DNA from 4 places in the Ruegeria sp. AH12 genome. Region 1 is predicted to be linked to each of the others. Evidence: riboswitches for the same ligand, from Rfam matches in the RefSeq annotation. Region 1 holds a riboswitch; each other region holds the start of a gene.

Region 1 (4,209 bases):
AACAAGCGCGGGCACCTGATCCGCTTTTGGCTTGTCATGTAGTGTCAGCCAGCCGGTGACACGGTCGATGATCGCTTCGATCCGTTCTTGCTCAGCCCGGTGGGCAAAGCGGGAATATTCCAGATGCGGATCGCGCTTGCCCGGTTCTTTGAACGAGGCAATGCCCGCCGAAATGCGCCCGTCCACCTCGGGCAGCACCACATGCATGGCGAGGTCGGCAGGGGAGAGACCCCGTTCCGCCTCGGCCCACGCTTTGCGGCGCGACGTGGCCAGAGCCATCTGAAACACGGGCACGCCCGCCGCGTCCAAAGGGGACGTACCCGATGCGCCTTTGCCTGAGAACGAGGTGGCGTTGATGATCGCCGAAGGTTTCAGTGCGACGATGTTGTCGCGCAGCCATTCTGCGGCAGCAGGAGCCTTGAGCGAGGGGGCGAAGAGACCGACGGCCTCGAACCCACGATCCCGCAAGCTGCGGATCACGGCGGCGACGGGGGCCGTGTCCGCCGAGGTCAGATAGGCGCGATAGAACGTGACGACGATACGTTTTGCGTCGCCCGAAAACGCAGTCTCAACCGGGATCACGCCGCGATCAGGACACCACGCGCCGGATTCGGGCAGGATCTTAGCCCCCATAACAGGGCCGGCATAAAGCCCCGCCGCCAATGCCATCTGCGCTAAGGCGGCCTGTGCTGCGACTTCACCGCCGGTGTCGCAAAGATGGGCCAGACGGCGCAGGGTCGAGACGGGTAGGGTGGAATATTCATCCAGCCGCGTGTCCTCACGCCCGTCGGCGGGTAAGACGGCCAACGCGATGCCCTTGTCCTGCGCCAGCGACAGAACTTGCTGCAGTCCGTAGGCCCAGTATGGCACGCCACCAATCAGGCGGATCAGAATGCCCTTCGCACCCTCAAGCGTCTGTTCCACGTAGGTGTCGACGGACAGAGGATGCTTCAACGCCGCCAAGTTCGCCAACCGCATCGTGGGCATACGCCCCTCGGGCCCGCCGCCACGGTGCCAGCCTGCCGCGAAAGCGCCAAGGTCGCTGTCCGAGAAGGACAGCACCACCAAATCCGCCGGGCTCTGGCCCAGATCGGTTGGGGTTTCCGTTTCTTCTAACCCGTGGCTTTCGCGGAAGACGACGTGCATGGGCCTTACTCAGCGGCCTCGGTTACGCCCGTGAGGATATCGCGGATCTCTGCTTCTTTGATGTCGTCATGCTCAGCGATCACCACCATGCGCGAGCGGCGTTCTTCACCGGGCCCCCACGGGCGGTCGTACTGGTGACGCACACGAGCACCCACGGCTTGCACCAGCAGGCGCATCGGTTTGCCTCGAACAGCGGCATAGCCTTTGACGCGCAGGATGTTCAGCTCATTGGCCAGACGCTCGATCTTGGCGACCAGATCGGCAGGATCGGATTGTTCCGGCAACTCGACGATGGTGCTTTCGAAATCGTCATGCTCGTGATCGTGGTGACCGTCGTGATGCGACGGACGAGCATCCATGTCATCCTCGGCTGCGGCCTCAAGACCCAGAACGACGCGCACATCCACGGCGCCTTCGGCAACTTCGACAACGGGCAGCGGGCGAGGGGCCTCAGTGGCGATGATCTCTTTCGCTTTGGCGACGCCTTCAGGACCGGCCAGATCGGGCTTGGTCAGCAGAATGATGTCGGCGCAGGAAATCTGATCCTCGAACACCTCGGACAAGGGTGTTTCGTGGTCAATCGAGTCATCGGCCAGACGTTGCGCATCCACCGCTGCCACATTCGGCGCAAAGCGACCGGCGGCGACGGCTTCGGCATCGGCCAGCGCGATCACGCCATCAACGGTGATTTTTGAGCGGATATCGGGCCAGTCGAACGCTTTCAGCAGCGGCTTAGGCAAGGCGAGGCCCGAGGTTTCGATCAGAATGTGATCGGGGCGCGGCTCCAGCGCCATCAAGGCTTCGATGGTCGGGATGAAGTCGTCGGCCACGGTGCAGCAGATACAGCCGTTCGCGAGCTCCATGATGTTTTCCGCCGGGCAATCCGGGATCGCGCAGGATTTCAGGATGTCGCCATCGACGCCCACATCGCCGAACTCATTGACCACCACCGCCAGACGCTTGCCCTGCGGGTTTTGCATCAGATGCTTGACCAGTGTGGTTTTGCCCGAGCCCAGAAAGCCAGTGATCACGGTGACGGGGAGTTTTTCCAAGTTGCTCATTTTAGGGCTCCAATCGGGGGAATACGGGCCGCACAGTTTTTGCGGAAATGTTCAGGACGTTCGCGCCATTTGACCAAACCATCGTCAGTGGCCAAATACTTGGTCACACCTTCGATGATCGTTTCGACATGGTCGGTTTCGTTGAGGTTCTCGTAGACAAAAGTCCAACGCGTGGGCCCGCCACGCAGTACGATGGAACATCCTTGATCGCAATTTGACAGGCACTCCACGGGTTTCAGGTGGATTCCATCTGGCACGCCCGCCTGTTCAAGCGCCTTATGCAGCAAAGCGCCGGGGCGCTGGGTGTCATCTTCGATTGCTAGGCCACGGCGGCATGTCGTGCAGACCAGCAGTTCAACTGGTGCGGCTTTACTCATCTCTCTCATCCCCCTTAGTCAAATCTGGGGGACGGGGTTTCATGTGGGCCGATCCAAGCCCCACACCGGAACACCCCGTCCGGTTTCATCTTCGGGCGCTGGCAGGTCTCCCGGCTTGCGGATGTCAGGGTGTATACCCTGTCGGATGTCCTGCCTTCCCAGCCTTTGGCCAGTGGCTTTGGGCACCCTCTCCGGTCACGGTCGCGGGGGCGGCTGCGTTTGGCGGTAAACCCGTTGACGCATTCCCTTTTCATCCTCTTACGAGGACACCAACGGATCGGACATGCGGCACTGATACGGTGCTTGTCAAGCGTGTCGCCGACAACCGCAACGCCGGGTGCAGAAAAACGACCTCTGGCAGTCGCTGGGCGGCATGGCTGGGCTTAGCCTGCGGCTTTCGAAAGGTTTACAGCGACCACTTCACTGAACCAAATGTTTGACGAATAACTAGACGGCTCTTCATAACAGCAGATACAGGCCAAAGTCGGGGGCGTTTTGCTTTGGTATCTGGAAGCTTTGTGAGAGTGGTGGGCGACCCTGGAATCGAACCAGGCGTGCGTCTCCGCGAGGGAGTTACAGTCCCCTGCCACACCTTGCGGCCTGTCGCCCACTGTCAGGCGTTGCACCTGACGTGGAGGCGTGATTACTAGCGCACCAAAGGAGCGTCAACAGGAAAATACGGCATTGACGCAGGAAAGCGAATTCATGGCCCGGAGGCCCTCAGAATGAAAAAACCCAAGTGGGTTGTTGAAAAGGAACAGGCGCGAAAAGCAGCTGCGGCAGAGACGGTTTGGCTGTTTGGTTTGCACGCCGTGCGCGACGCCTTGATGAACCCCAAACGCCAGAAACTGCGCCTGATTGTGACGCGAAATGCGCGGGACAAGCTGCTCGAAGCCATTGAATTCGCGGGGATCGAGGCCGAGATGGTTGATCCGCGCAAGTTTAGTGCCCCGATCGATGCGGGTTCGGTGCATCAGGGGGCAGCGCTTGAGGTTAAGCCGCTGGAGTGGGGCGGTTTGGCCGAGAACTGCATCGGACGGGAACATCCCCGGGTGATCCTGCTGGACCGTGTAACGGACCCACATAATGTAGGTGCGATTCTTCGGTCAGCCGAAGTACTGGGTGCAAGTGCTGTGATCGGAACCCGGCATCATTCGGCCCCTGAAACCGGGGCACTGGCCAAGACCGCCAGCGGCGCATTGGAACGTCAGCCTTATCTAAGGGTGCGCAATCTGGCCGATGCCATAACCGAGCTTCAGTCGATGGGGTTTCTGGTGCTTGGTCTGGATGGCGAGGCGGATGAAACTATTGAAACAGCCCTGGGGGACCAAAGGGATCGACCTGTGGCGCTGGTATTGGGTGCTGAAGGGCCGGGATTGCGGCAAAAGACCAAAGAAACTGTAGATCAATTGGTTAAAATTGACGCATCCGGGGGATTTGGGTCACTGAACGTCTCAAATGCTGCCGCAATCGCCCTATATGCCTCTCGGCATCATTAGACAGGAGATCGCTATTTCCGGACCGTCCAAAATCGCCACCTGCTGCTATTGCGGTACTCGGGCTGCCCTGGTTCTGACCGGGAAGAAACGGCACGAGCTGAGTTGTTCAAGCTGCGGTGCGCCCCT
Region 2 (4,209 bases), on a different contig from region 1:
GAGCCGGTCCATGTCGGACATGGTGAAATCGACGCCACCCTCGTTGGCGATGGCAAGTAGGTGCAGGACCGTATTGGTCGATCCACCCATGGCAATGTCGAGGCTCATGGCATTCTCGAATGCATCAAACGTCGCGATCTCGCGTGGCAGGAAGCCTTTTTCGTCCAGATCATAGTGCCGCTTGGTGATCTCGACGATCCGGCGACCCGCTTCAAGGAACAGCTGTTTGCGGTCCGCATGCGTGGCGAGGGTGGAGCCGTTGCCCGGCAGCGCCAGACCCAGTGCCTCGGCCAGACAGTTCATCGAGTTCGCCGTGAACATGCCTGAGCACGAGCCGCAGGTGGGGCAGGCGTTTTCCTCGATATGCTGAACCTGCTCATCGGTGAACCGGTCGTCAGCGGCGGCGACCATGGCATCTACAAGGTCGATCTTCTTGGCATCCAGATCAGCGATGTCGATCTTACCAGCCTCCATCGGCCCGCCCGAGACAAAAATCGCTGGAACGTTCAGACGCATCGCAGCCATCAACATGCCCGGCGTGATCTTATCGCAGTTCGAGATACAGACCATCGCATCGGCGCAATGCGCGTTGACCATGTATTCCACAGAATCCGCAATCACTTCGCGTGAGGGTAGGGAATAGAGCATCCCGTCATGGCCCATGGCGATGCCGTCATCCACCGCGATGGTGTTGAATTCCTTGGCAACACCGCCAGCCTTTTCAACCTCACGCGCGACCATCTGGCCCAAATCCTTTAGGTGGACGTGACCCGGCACGAACTGAGTGAAGGAGTTGACAATGGCGATGATCGGCTTGCCGAAATCATCGTCCTGCATACCGGTGGCGCGCCACAGTCCGCGGGCACCGGCCATGTTGCGGCCATGGGTAGAGGTTCTGGATCGGTACATTGGCATGATGCTGTTTCCCTTTTGCCCCGGTTGCAATATGCGGGGTATGTGCGTTATAGCGCACGTACCATATGTGCGCTATAACGCACAAGAGGATTCGAAAGACAATGGCATGGCTCCGGACGACATAACACTGAAACTAAGGGATGTGCGGGCCGCTTCGGGGTTGAGCCTGTCGAAAGCTGCCGAAATCACCGGTGTCAGCAAAGCGATGCTAGGTCAGATCGAACGCGGCGAATCAAGCCCGACGATCGCAACGCTCTGGAAGATTGCCAAAGGATTTCAGCTGCCGCTTAGCGCGTTGATCGACACCGTGAATGGCGATCCTTCGGTCTTTCAAACCGTCACCTTTCCCGGCAGCATCGAGGTCAAGATCGTCTTCCCCTTTGATCCGGCCTTGGGGGCAGAGACATTTCACGTCAACCTCGACCCGAACCAAAGCCATGAGTCCCCTGCCCATGCCGCTGGTGTGACCGAGGAGGTCTTTGTGCTCAGCGGCACATTGGACATTCTGAAAGGCGAGGCTTGGGTGCCCTTGCAATCGGGGCAGGGGCTGCGATTTGCAGCGGATATCCCGCATGGATATCGCGCAGGTGCTGAAGGGGCGGCGTTTCTGAACATGCATCACTATGCGCAACAGCCAGATGTTCAGGAAAACGGCAAGGTTCATTGATGAGCGAGTTTTTCAACAGCCTGACCATCGTGGACGCCATCGGTTCCTTCGGAGCCTTGATCGTAGTTGCCGCCTATTTCGCCACGCAGATGCGGTACATGAATTCCGAAGATCTGGCTTTTCCCGTAGTGAACCTGCTGGGGTCTGTTTTGATTGTCTATTCGCTGCTTCAGAACTTCAATCTGGCGTCGATGCTGATTGAAGGCTTCTGGATCATCATCAGCGTGATCGGAATCATTCAGCATTTCAGGTTGCGCCGCGCAGGGTAACGCGGCGCAATAGGGTTATGCAGTGTTGTGAAGGCGCGGTGTGAACAGGCCAAACTTGCCCAGATCCCGCATGGATTTTGCTGCGGCCAAAACGGCCAGATCAGCCAGTGGTTCTATCAGGATAACCAGCATGTAGGCAGCGCCGAAACTGGCGACCGCTGTAAAGTTCTCGGCTCCAAATCCTTGGCCATAAAAGGCCCAGAATGCCACCCAGATGGCGACACCGCCCTGATAGGCCGTCGACAGCGCAAGCGCCTGAGAATATTTCAGATCAATATAGGCCGAATTTGGCGCAATGATGCGATTGGCCAAAGCTTGCAAGGCAAACAGCGGAACCAGCAGCGTTGTCATGTTCATCCCGAACTGAGGCAGGTCGAAAGGCGCCAGGAAAAACCCCTGAATGAACAAGCCCGCGATCAGACCGATCGCGGCAGGGGCCGCACCGAACAACAAAAACAGGGTCGATCCCAGAATGAAGTGAACCTCTGACACCCCGACCGGGAAGTGCGGCAATACCTCAAAGAAGGTGAAAACCAGCCCGGTGGTCAGGGCTGAGCGAATGGCAAGGCTGGCAAGGCCACTGCTTTTCAGGCTGTCCCATGCCATTTTAGCGGTATAGAGCCCTGCGCCAGTTGCGGTGACGTAGCTCAGGACAAGTTTGGCGCCATTTACGACGCCCGGTTCGATATGCATAGTTTGGTCTCCTTCCCGTCACACCCGACGGTAGAAAGGTTTAATAATTGGGCTTTCGCCCGGTTTGCACATGGCAGGTCTCCTGACTTGCGGATTGGCTTCGATCCCGACCTTCCCAACCGATTGCTTCGGTCAGTGGCCCAAATGGGACGAAACTCCGCCTACAGTTGCGGGGGCAGTTCCGGAATTGACGGGTATTGTCGCACCGGATTCCCTTTTCATTCCTCCGGGGAAATTCCCCTTTGGAAACCATGTCAGGCAGGTGTCTGGCACCGGGTGCCACCTGTCAAGCAGTCAAACGTGTATGTTTGGAAAAAATTGTCAGCGCTCAGGGGCGTGCAGGCCTTGGCATGGCTTGCACGTTTCGCCGCTCGGATATAGGGAAACTCAGACTCGCTTAGGGGAGGCTTTGATGCAAGACGATCCGAAAACCCTGGTTTCCACCGACTGGCTTGCCGCCCATATCAAGGACCCCGATCTGCGGGTGCTGGATGGGTCGTGGTACCTGCCGCAGCATGGGCGCGATGCCAGAGCTGAGTATGATGAGGGTCATATCCCGGGCGCGCGGTTCTTTGATATCGACGATATTGCGGATCATCGCTCGGACCTGCCGCATATGATGCCGCCGGTCGAGAAGTTCATGTCCCGCCTGCGCGCGATGGGCGTGGGGGATGGACATCAGGTGGTTGTCTATGACGGCTCGGGCCTGTCCTCAGCAGCGCGCGTCTGGTGGATGTTCCGCTTGATGGGGCAGGACAACATTGCCGTGCTGGATGGCGGTCTGCCGAAATGGCAGGCCGAAGGGCGCGAGATCGAAGATCTGCCCCCTGTGATTCGGGATCGGCATATGACCGTACGGGTTCAGAACCATCTGGTGCGCGACGTGACACAGGTGTCCGCCGCCTCCAAACTGGCTGATCATGAGATCATCGATGCCCGAGCCGCCGCCCGTTTTGCCGGGGCCGAGGCTGAACCGCGCGAAGGGCTGCGATCGGGTCACATACCGGGGTCGCGCAACGTGCCCTTTGGCAGCCTGCTAAATAGTGACGGCACGATGAAGTCGCCCGATGCGTGCCGCGCCGTGTTTGAGGCCGCAGGCGTGGATCTGGCTAAACCAGCGATCACCTCGTGCGGTTCGGGCGTGACCGCTGCAATCCTGAGCCTTGCGCTTGAACGCATGGGCAAAAAAGACCACGCGCTTTATGACGGCTCCTGGGCTGAATGGGGTGCTTTCCCAACCCTGCCCGTCGCAACCGGAGAGACCTGATGTTCGAGAACCTCAAACCGCAGCCCGCCGACAAAATCCTGGCGCTGATGCAGATGTACCGCGAAGACCCGCGTGATCAGAAGATTGATCTGGGTGTCGGCGTCTACAAGAATGCCGAAGGTGTTACCCCGGTAATGCGTGCGGTCAAAGCCGCCGAAAAACGCATTCTGGAGGAGCAGGAAAGCAAAGCCTATACGGGACTGGCGGGTGATCCGGCCTATGCCGATGCAATGATCGGCTTGATCCTTGGCGATGCGGTGCCGCGTGCCAATATTGCCGCCGTTGCGACACCGGGCGGGACGGGTGCCTGCCGTCAGGCGTTTGAGATGATTCGCATGGCCAATCCTGAGGCGCGCGTGTTTGTATCGAACCCGACATGGCCGAACCACCTGTCGATC
Region 3 (4,209 bases), on a different contig from region 1:
ACATCCAGAAGATCACCGAATGGGCGGCTCGGTTGTCTCCGGAAAAGATCAGATAGTTGGTGATGGCGGAGAACAGGAAAGACACGGCAAGCCCCGCCAGGATCAGTTTTTCCGGTGCACTTGTGCGCAGCCCTTGGACCAAGGCCAGCACGATGCCCGATGCGATCAGGCCGCCGCAAAACGCGGCCAGCGGCAGGGTCCAGATGCCCAGCACATCACCGGTGACGGTGATGACCAGAACAGCGCCCGCAGCCGCGCCCGAAGAGAGACCGAACAGAAATGGATCTGCCAAGTCGTTGCGCGTGGTGGTTTGCAGTACCACCCCCACAACACCAAGCCCCGCACCGATGACAGCGGCGAACAGCGCGCGCGGTAGGCGCAGATCAAACACGATCCGATGCAGCGGTGACATCTCGCCTTCTGACAGACCTGTGCCCAGGCCGATGGCGGCAATGACATCCGCCACTGGGATCGGGGTTGTACCGTAGACTGTCGACAGCAGCAAAAGGGCGGTCAGAACGACCGCCCCCAGCACAACTATCCGGCCCGTCTGGACCATATCAGTTGGTCGCCGTCGGGTGCATCGCATCCGCCATCTTCTGGATCGCGTCAATGTTTGCCGGTCCCGGTGTCAGCTCTTCATAGCGCAGGCCGATCCAGCGTTCATTTTTCACAGCATCTGTTTGGGACATCACCGGGTGCTCTTGCAGGAACTTGAACGTGTCCTCTGCCCCGTTGCCGGTCTGATAGTCAAGCAGCACCAGGAATTCCGGATTCGATGCAGCAACCGCTTCCCACGAGGTGCGGCCCCAGCTGGTGTCCATGTCATGGGTGACGTTTTCGCCGCCAGCCGCTGCGATCATCGCATCGGGGATGGCGAATTTGCCAGCGGTAAAGGGCGCATCTGCAGGGCCGTCCAGCAGGAAAACACGGGGTTTGGCCAGATCGGCGGTTTTGGCCTCGATGGTAGACAGCTGTTCTTTCCAGCCTGCAACCAGTTCCTCGGCCTTTTCCTCGACGTGCATGACCTGACCCAGACGCAGCACATCGTTGAACAACAGGTCCATGCTGGCCACAGGGCGGTCCTTGTCCAGATGCACGCAGCTTTCGGTCAGGATCATTGTCTTGATGCCGAACGGGGCCAGAGTGTCCGGGGTCACGTCACCACCGGGCTTCATGCCATAATACCAGCCCGCGAAGAACAGGTCGGGCTCTGCCGCAACCAGGTTTTCGACGGTTGGGTATTTGGGGGCCAGTTCCGGGATGTCACCGCGCAGCTTATCGAAATCAGGGCTTGTCTTGTACCAACCGGTGATACCGGTCAGGCCAACAATGTGTTCTTGCAAACCAAGCGCAAAGGCCATGTCGGTCATGTTCATGTCATGCACAACCAGCCGTTCCGGCTTGGCGTCGAACACCAGCGGTTCGCCGCAATTGTCAACGGTCACCTCATGCGCTGCTGCGCCACTGGCCAAGCCGGTGATCATCAAAGCTGACCAAATTTTCTGTTTCATCAATGTCTCCTGTCAGGATGAAAGCGTTCGTTTTCGGATATCCAGCGCCGGGATCACGCGCCCTTCGTGCTGGAAGCACAGGTAGTCAACACCAAACGTGTCGCGCACATGATCTGGCGTGAGTATTTGGTCGACCGGCCCAAAGCCCGTCATGCGTGTGGATTTCATCAGCGCGACATGGCTGGCGAATTCGGGGATCACGACCAAATCATGCACGATCATCACCACCGTCACGCCCAGTTCGGCCACCAGCGAAAGCATGTGCCCCTTGGCATCGGGGTCCAGATGATTGGTGGGCTCGTCCAGAAACAGCAGCGAGGGGTTCTGCGCCAATGCACGCGCGATATGGGCGCGCTGACGTTCCCCACCCGAGAGCCGTTGCATCGGCTTATCCGCCAGATGGGTCAGCTCGGTCGTGCGCAGAACGCGCGCAAGATCCATCTTGTGGTCTTCTGCCGAGCGGTCGCTTTGAATGGGAATCTGACCCAGCGCGACATAGTCGCGTAGTTTCAGGCGGCCATCGGGCAACTCCTGCTGGCCAACAACCGCAATGGTCCGGGCGCGTTCCTGTGCAGACAGGCTGCGCAGGCTTTGACCGTTGATCCGTACATCCCCCAGCGCCAGACGTTCGACCCCGCAGAGCAGGTTCAGCAGCGTTGTTTTGCCGGCGCCGTTCGGACCGGCGATGGCAAGTATGGCCCCTTCTTCCAAAGAGAATGAGACGCTTTGCAGCAACATATCGCCATTCAGGGCGTAGTATTCCAGGTTTTCCGCGACTAGAAAGCTCATGCCTTATCCCGCTTTGGAAGACGGGGCAGACGTGCCAGTGTTTTGAATAGCAAGGCGGGGGGGCGATCTGTTGCGCTGGTCCAGCCGCTCTCGCTGTCGCGGTACTGATGGGCGAAGGCGGCGATTGCATCCAGATCGGCGGTACTTTGAATATCGCCAAACAGGTATTGCGCCTTGCCTTCGGCTTGCAGACCGATGGCCATGGGACGTTCGCATCCTGCCATGCACGGGATCAGTCGCGTAGCGAACCCGTCAGGCAGCGAAGCGTCCAGCAGACTTTGGGCGGCGCTGGCTTCGATCTCACCCTGGCAGGTCGAGCAGATCAGCACAAAGTGATCAGCGTTGCGGGTCATTGCCACCCTCAACGCGCAGAACGCCCGTGTCGAAAGTGCCAGTCCCGATAGGACGCATATGTGCCATCAATCCTCCTTCCAGGACGCCCCGTCCCGGGTTGGTTTCACTGGTGATGGCAGGTCTCCTGACTTGCGGGTCGTTGCTTGGCCAACCTTCCCGGCCTGCTCGGGCCAGTGGTGATTTGGCGTCGCTCTCCGCTTACAGTTGCGGGGGCAGTCACGGACTTGGCCTGTTCCGATATTTCGGGGGCCGCACCGTATTCCCATTTTCATCCCGCAATCAAAGTAGCGGGAACCATCACAGGTCAGCTATTCTGGTGAAGATATGCTTGTCAAGTATCGTCGTTTACGACCGAGCACTATCGTACGACCCGAAGAACGGGTCTGCTATTGATGCGCTCGCGACGCGCGGCATCTGTTGGGAACCGGTTGGCAAGTGTCAGGCCCGCTTGCACGACATGGGCATCCGGATACCCGCCAGAAAGCAACCCAGCGGCATCTCGGGCGGCTGGTGTTTCGTCGCGCCGCATGTGATGCAGCATACGCATCAACGCCAGTTCATCACTGGTGAAATGGTTGCGGCTTTCGACGCAGAGCGGGTCGTTGAACGCCAATCCGTAGGGGCGGCTGTAAAGCGTGGCCTTGATGATCTTGTAGACCAGATGGGCCAAGGTCAGACCCTGATCCACGCCCCACCGCTCGATGGCGGTAGAATACGCAAATTGCCAGGATTGCGTATCGGGCTCTGCAAAACTTTGAATGAAATGGCGCATCACAGGCAGGAGCCCGCGCTCGAAATCATCAAATTCGAATTGGACCAGTGGGCGGATCGACTTGTTTTCAGGGGGTGTCATGCGTATTTCCTCCCCTGTTTTGCGACACAACAGGTAAGGCTGTGAACGTTTTTTGGCAGGTTGTTCTGATCTATGGGTTGGTCAGACTGCGTCGTAGATGCACGGGCTGGAAGCCGTAGATCAGCCTCAATCGCTTGCCGTAGTTTTGGCTTGAGCGCGCAGCCATGACGGCTTGCGACAGCATCCATGGCCAGAAGATCTGCAAGTGAATTTGCCATTGAATACACCCCTTGTGGTCGCTGATCCGGACCGGGCGTGATTCCAAGGGATCTGACTAGGTCAGCCAGTAACTGACAAAAATACTCGGATAATGCAACAGGGAAGTTTCCTGCCCCAATGCTGGGGCCGGTTGTTGCTTTTCAGGCCACCGCTGCCGGATCAGATCAGTAATCCGCAACCAACAGGAATTCGGCCTCGGTATCTTCTTCGATCGTGGCAAAGCGGGGGATGGATTGTTCAAACACGTTATCGGTGCGGTCGTCGTTTACGGTTGAGACCTCGCCGATCAGGCAATCCCCGCGCTCGGCCCAGAAGGCGTGCCAGATGCCGGGCATCAGGGTTACGCTTTCGCCGGGTTTCAGGCGCAGCAATTCGCCCGGAGCGATGGTGATATCGCATCCATCGCTGGGAACCACAACCGGTGTGTCTCGGTCGACGCTGCCGTCGGGGTTCGAGGCATAGATCTCCATCACCAGATCG
Region 4 (4,209 bases), on a different contig from region 1:
GTCGGGCTCTTCAACAACGAATTTCAGATCTAGGCCAGGGGTTCGGCTGGCCATGTGCTCCAGCCGCTGACGAAAGATGATCTCGGACGGTCGTTTGGCGCAGTTGATAAAGACAATATCCAGATCACGCCCCTCGTCCCACATGCAGGTGGTCATCGACATCATCGGCGTGATCCCGGACCCGGCAGAGATGAATAGATATTTGCCAGCCGTGCTTTCAACATTCGAAAACAGCCCGGCTGGTCCGATGGCTTTGATCCGCATGCCGGGTTGCGCGTTGTCCAGCATCCAGCGCGTTCCAATACTGTCGGGCTGGGCCTTGGCGGTGATCGTGATCGATCGTGGCCGCGAGGGAGAAGATGAGATCGTGTAAGTGCGATGCACAACCCCACCCGGCTGCCCAGGAGCCGGGATTTCAAGGGTCAGAAACTGCCCTGGATGGTACGCAAACATCGACCCAGACGGGGCGCGAAAGGTGAAACTGGCCGTATTGGCCATCTCGGGCACGACCGAGACGCATTCCAGTGTTTCGCTGTCCTGCCAGATATTCGCAACCGCGTTGAGATCTTTCATCACCGTTACTCCGCCGCCATTGTTTCGGGGGCCAACCGACCGGCCAACGTGTTGCAATACCAATCCACGAATTGCAGCACACCGGATTCCTGCGTCGGCGAATACGGGCCAGGCAGATAGGCCGGGCTGTTGATACCCAGCTGATTATCCTCGACCACCTGACGGTCTTCGTCATTGGTGGCAATCCAGACCTCAGTCAGACGTTTCAGATCGTAATCGATCCCTTCGACGGCATCCTGGTGAACCAGCCATTTGGTTGTGACCTCGGTTTCAGTCGGGCTGATTGGTGTGACGCGGAACACGATGGAATGATCAGCCAGAAAGTGGTTCCAGGTTGTTGGGTAGTGAAATTTCAACAACGCCCCTGCATCCGCAAAAGGCGACCGGCCAAGCCAGCGCCGCACGGCGGATTTCCCATCCATCGTATAGCTTTGCGCCCCTTCTTTCAGAGGCATCCGGGCCATACGAAATTGCCCGTCATCATGCAGGTAGAATTGCGAGGGCATCCCAGCGGCTTCGCACCTGTCAAAATGGGCTTGCATATGCAGCGGCGTCTCACCCCCTTCGATCCCTGTGACTGCAGGATCATCAGGGAAGGTACGGCATAGCGCGGGATGGTTACCACCGCAGTGGTAACACTCGCGGTTATTCTCCCAAACCAGCTTCCAATTACCTTTTTCAATGATTGAACTTTCAAAAGCCACTTTGGCGTTGCCCAGATCATGCGGCTCCAGATAAGGGCGTGCGGTATTGGCGAACATGTCGAAATCTGGGGCGTTGTCCGCAAGACAGATGTAAACCAACCCGGCAAGCTCGCGGCAATGCACTATCTTCATACCATGCTGTTTGGGATCGAAATCCGGCCCCATATCGCGCGCCCACAGCAATGAACCATCAAGCTCGTAGGTCCATTGGTGATAGGGGCAAACCAGCTTAGGCACATTGCCTTTTGTAGCCTTGCAAATGATCGAACCACGGTGGCGGCAGGTGTTGTGAAACGCCCTGATTTGGTTGTCAGCACCACGCACAATGACAACGCGGTGGGCGCCCACGGTGTAGGTAACGTAGTCCCCTGCTTTCACCAGTTCACAAGCCGGAATGGCAAACAGCCAATCGCGGTAGTGGATGGCTTCAAGATCGGCCTGAAAAACCTGAGGGTCTGTGTAAAAGGCCTGCTCGAGCGCGTGGCCGGGGATGCGACGTGCCAACAGGCTTTGAATGCTGTTCATTTCTGGCTCTCCTGCCGCGCCCCGCGGCATTGCTTGGGCAGATGACAAGGAGGAACCGTCCGGAGGCGCGCGAGGATCACGTCCGAAACATGTGCCCCCACCGCCACCCGCGGTTTGACATATCTGCAAGGCTGGTTTCCGGACTTGAAAGGGGCTTGCGCCCGGTTGCGACACCTTCCCGGGATCCTCGTCCCAGTGGTTGATTGCCGAACCTGACCTTCCTTACCGTTGCGGGGGCAGTGCCGGAATTTCACCGGCTTCCCAATTCTCCGCTGTCTGAGACTCATACAGCGGCACCTCACATACACAGGATAGAGTCGCGCGGTTCTTATGCTGAGAGACTTGCGACATTTTCAGTTTCAAAACAGACATCTCGATGTTCGGGTCGGATCCGGGTTTGTGCAGTAAAACCCCTGGATACATTTCAGGCACAAACCCGCAATCTTCCGCTCGGCTGGTTTGGCGGTATAAGACATCTTCATAACCGTGCGTCCGTTACGTGCCATCGCCCCAAATGCTGAAAGTAGGAGAGCCCCAATGGAAATCAGACCCTTTGGCGTTGAGATGTGGATGAATGAGTTCGAGACGACCTGCGAACTCAATCTGGCTGAGACCTGCGTTCAGTCCATCACGCTGGGCGAACTGTTCGACATGGCGGGCCAGCACAATAGCATTCTGAACGATCTGTCATCCATGAAGATGACCTATGGCGCAATTGAAGGGTCAGAACGCCTGCGCGATGCGATCTGTGGCCTGTATGACAGTCAGGGCCGGGATAATATCCTGACGACGCATGGGACCATCGGCGCGAACTCGCTGGTGCATCAGACGCTGGTATCGCGTGATGATCACGTGATCTCTGTAATCCCGACCTATCAACAACACTATTCCATTCCCGAAAGCATCGGTGCCGATATCGAATTGTTGCATCTGCGGCCCGAAAACGCGTTCCTGCCCGATCTGGACGAGTTGCGGGCGATGGTGCGACCCGATACGCGCCTGATTGCGATCAACAATCCCAACAACCCAACCGGGGCGCTGATGGATCGCGCATTGCTGGAACAAATCGTCGAGATTGCGCGCGACGTTGATGCCTGGCTGCTTTGTGACGAGGTCTATCGCGGAACGGATCAGACAGGCGACGGCTTCACCGTCGCGGTCGCGGACCTGTACGAAAAAGGGATCAGCACGGCAGGCATGTCAAAGGCCTATTCGCTGGCCGGGTTGCGGGTTGGCTGGATCGCCGGACCCAAAGAGATGCTGCATGACGTGATGATCCACCGGGATTACAACACGATCTCGGTCGGCAAGATTGACGAAATGCTAGCCGCCATGGCGCTGGAACATCGCGACAAGATACTGGCGCGGGCGCACCGGATCACTCGCGAAAACTTGCGGATCGTTCAGGATTGGATCGTAAATGAGCCGCTGCTCAGCTGGGTGCCACCAAAATCCGGCACTACGGCCTTGTTGAAATACGATCTGCCGATGGCTTCACGCGATCTATGCGTGACGCTTTTGCAAGAAGAAGGTGTGATGCTGACGCCGGGCAGTGCTATGGACATGGAAGGCTGGCTGAGGCTTGGCTACACCAACCCGACACAAGATTTGAAAGCTGGTCTGGCCCGGATTTCGGAATTTCTGGCGCGCCACGCCAAGTCGTAGCGCGCCAAACGGCCGCGCAAGAATGTAGATTCAACCCGTCTTGCGCCGTCTCAAACGTCCTGTCCGATCAAAAGAGACGACAAACCCCATGAAATTGGTAGATGTCAGATCGCATGCTCTAGAGGGCATGAAGAGGCTGCAGCGCAAGACCATCCGTGGTCGATTTTCAGAGAGTAAGTAAGATTGGAATCCGCTACTCAATTTGTTGATACAGCCTTTATAGGGCTTTGCCTGTTTTGTGCTAACCTGCTGTTTCTAAGAAAGCGCGATACCGGTGTGTTCATGCCACTGGCCGCGCTGTTTCTTATACAAGGCCTGTCCTCTCTTGGCGCTTTGATCGCCGACGCGTCCGTAAGTGAGGTCGAGTTCAACCTTGTGATGCGCGTCAGCGTGCTTGTGGTTGTGTTCGATTTCGCAAGCCCCTTTTTGTTTTGGCTTTATGTCCGCGCCTTGACCAGCGAAGCGGATGAAGCGCACAAACCAAGGCTGCGTTATCACCTGCCTCCGATCATCATATCCGGGCTGCTGATGTCATCGCTGATGTTTCTGCCAACGGATCTGAGCGATGTGGACCTTCCAGAGGACGATCCCCGGTTGTTGCGGTTTGTGTTGATCGCCTTGGCGGTTTTGGTCGCTGACGTATTGTTTCGGATCATAATGGCCGTTTACCTGATCCTAATCATCCGAATGCTAATGACATACCGCAAACGGCTGCGCGAAGTGTTTGCAAGCACCGAAAACC

The links. Region 1 has a riboswitch for cobalamin ahead of ACR0EL_RS06470 (DUF1636 domain-containing protein). Riboswitches for the same ligand answer to the same signal wherever they lie in the genome.
Region 2: linked by a shared signal. The riboswitch ahead of ACR0EL_RS13915 (energy-coupling factor ABC transporter permease) and the one ahead of ACR0EL_RS06470 (DUF1636 domain-containing protein) in region 1 are both predicted to bind cobalamin.
Region 3: linked by a shared signal. The riboswitch ahead of ACR0EL_RS10735 (DUF1636 family protein) and the one ahead of ACR0EL_RS06470 (DUF1636 domain-containing protein) in region 1 are both predicted to bind cobalamin.
Region 4: linked by a shared signal. The riboswitch ahead of ACR0EL_RS07465 (aromatic ring-hydroxylating oxygenase subunit alpha) and the one ahead of ACR0EL_RS06470 (DUF1636 domain-containing protein) in region 1 are both predicted to bind cobalamin.

What each region holds. Positions count from the first base shown of each region.
Region 1 is NZ_JBQFYL010000002.1:479,434-483,642, reverse strand. It holds gene cobN (cobaltochelatase subunit CobN) at 1-1,146, opposite strand, end outside; gene cobW (cobalamin biosynthesis protein CobW) at 1,152-2,207, opposite strand; gene ACR0EL_RS06470 (DUF1636 domain-containing protein) at 2,204-2,584, opposite strand; cobalamin riboswitch at 2,668-2,873, opposite strand; tRNA gene ACR0EL_RS06465 (tRNA-Tyr) at 3,110-3,193, opposite strand; gene rlmB (23S rRNA (guanosine(2251)-2'-O)-methyltransferase RlmB) at 3,310-4,083, shown strand; gene ACR0EL_RS06455 (hypothetical protein) at 4,064-4,209, shown strand, end outside.
Region 2 is NZ_JBQFYL010000009.1:28,384-32,592, forward strand. It holds gene ilvD (dihydroxy-acid dehydratase) at 1-915, opposite strand, end outside; gene ACR0EL_RS13905 (helix-turn-helix domain-containing protein) at 1,022-1,582, shown strand; gene ACR0EL_RS13910 (CBU_0592 family membrane protein) at 1,582-1,851, shown strand; gene ACR0EL_RS13915 (energy-coupling factor ABC transporter permease) at 1,867-2,544, opposite strand; cobalamin riboswitch at 2,600-2,813, opposite strand; gene sseA (3-mercaptopyruvate sulfurtransferase) at 2,957-3,811, shown strand; gene ACR0EL_RS13925 (amino acid aminotransferase) at 3,811-4,209, shown strand, end outside.
Region 3 is NZ_JBQFYL010000005.1:107,707-111,915, forward strand. It holds gene ACR0EL_RS10720 (iron ABC transporter permease) at 1-559, opposite strand, end outside; gene ACR0EL_RS10725 (ABC transporter substrate-binding protein) at 561-1,514, opposite strand; gene ACR0EL_RS10730 (ABC transporter ATP-binding protein) at 1,527-2,303, opposite strand; gene ACR0EL_RS10735 (DUF1636 family protein) at 2,300-2,656, opposite strand; cobalamin riboswitch at 2,755-2,971, opposite strand; gene ACR0EL_RS10740 (hypothetical protein) at 3,016-3,510, opposite strand; gene ACR0EL_RS10745 (D-lyxose/D-mannose family sugar isomerase) at 3,894-4,209, opposite strand, start outside.
Region 4 is NZ_JBQFYL010000003.1:153,583-157,791, forward strand. It holds gene ACR0EL_RS07460 (FAD-binding oxidoreductase) at 1-573, opposite strand, end outside; gene ACR0EL_RS07465 (aromatic ring-hydroxylating oxygenase subunit alpha) at 579-1,802, opposite strand; cobalamin riboswitch at 1,915-2,118, opposite strand; gene ACR0EL_RS07470 (aminotransferase) at 2,340-3,467, shown strand; gene ACR0EL_RS07475 (helix-turn-helix domain-containing protein) at 3,651-4,209, shown strand, end outside.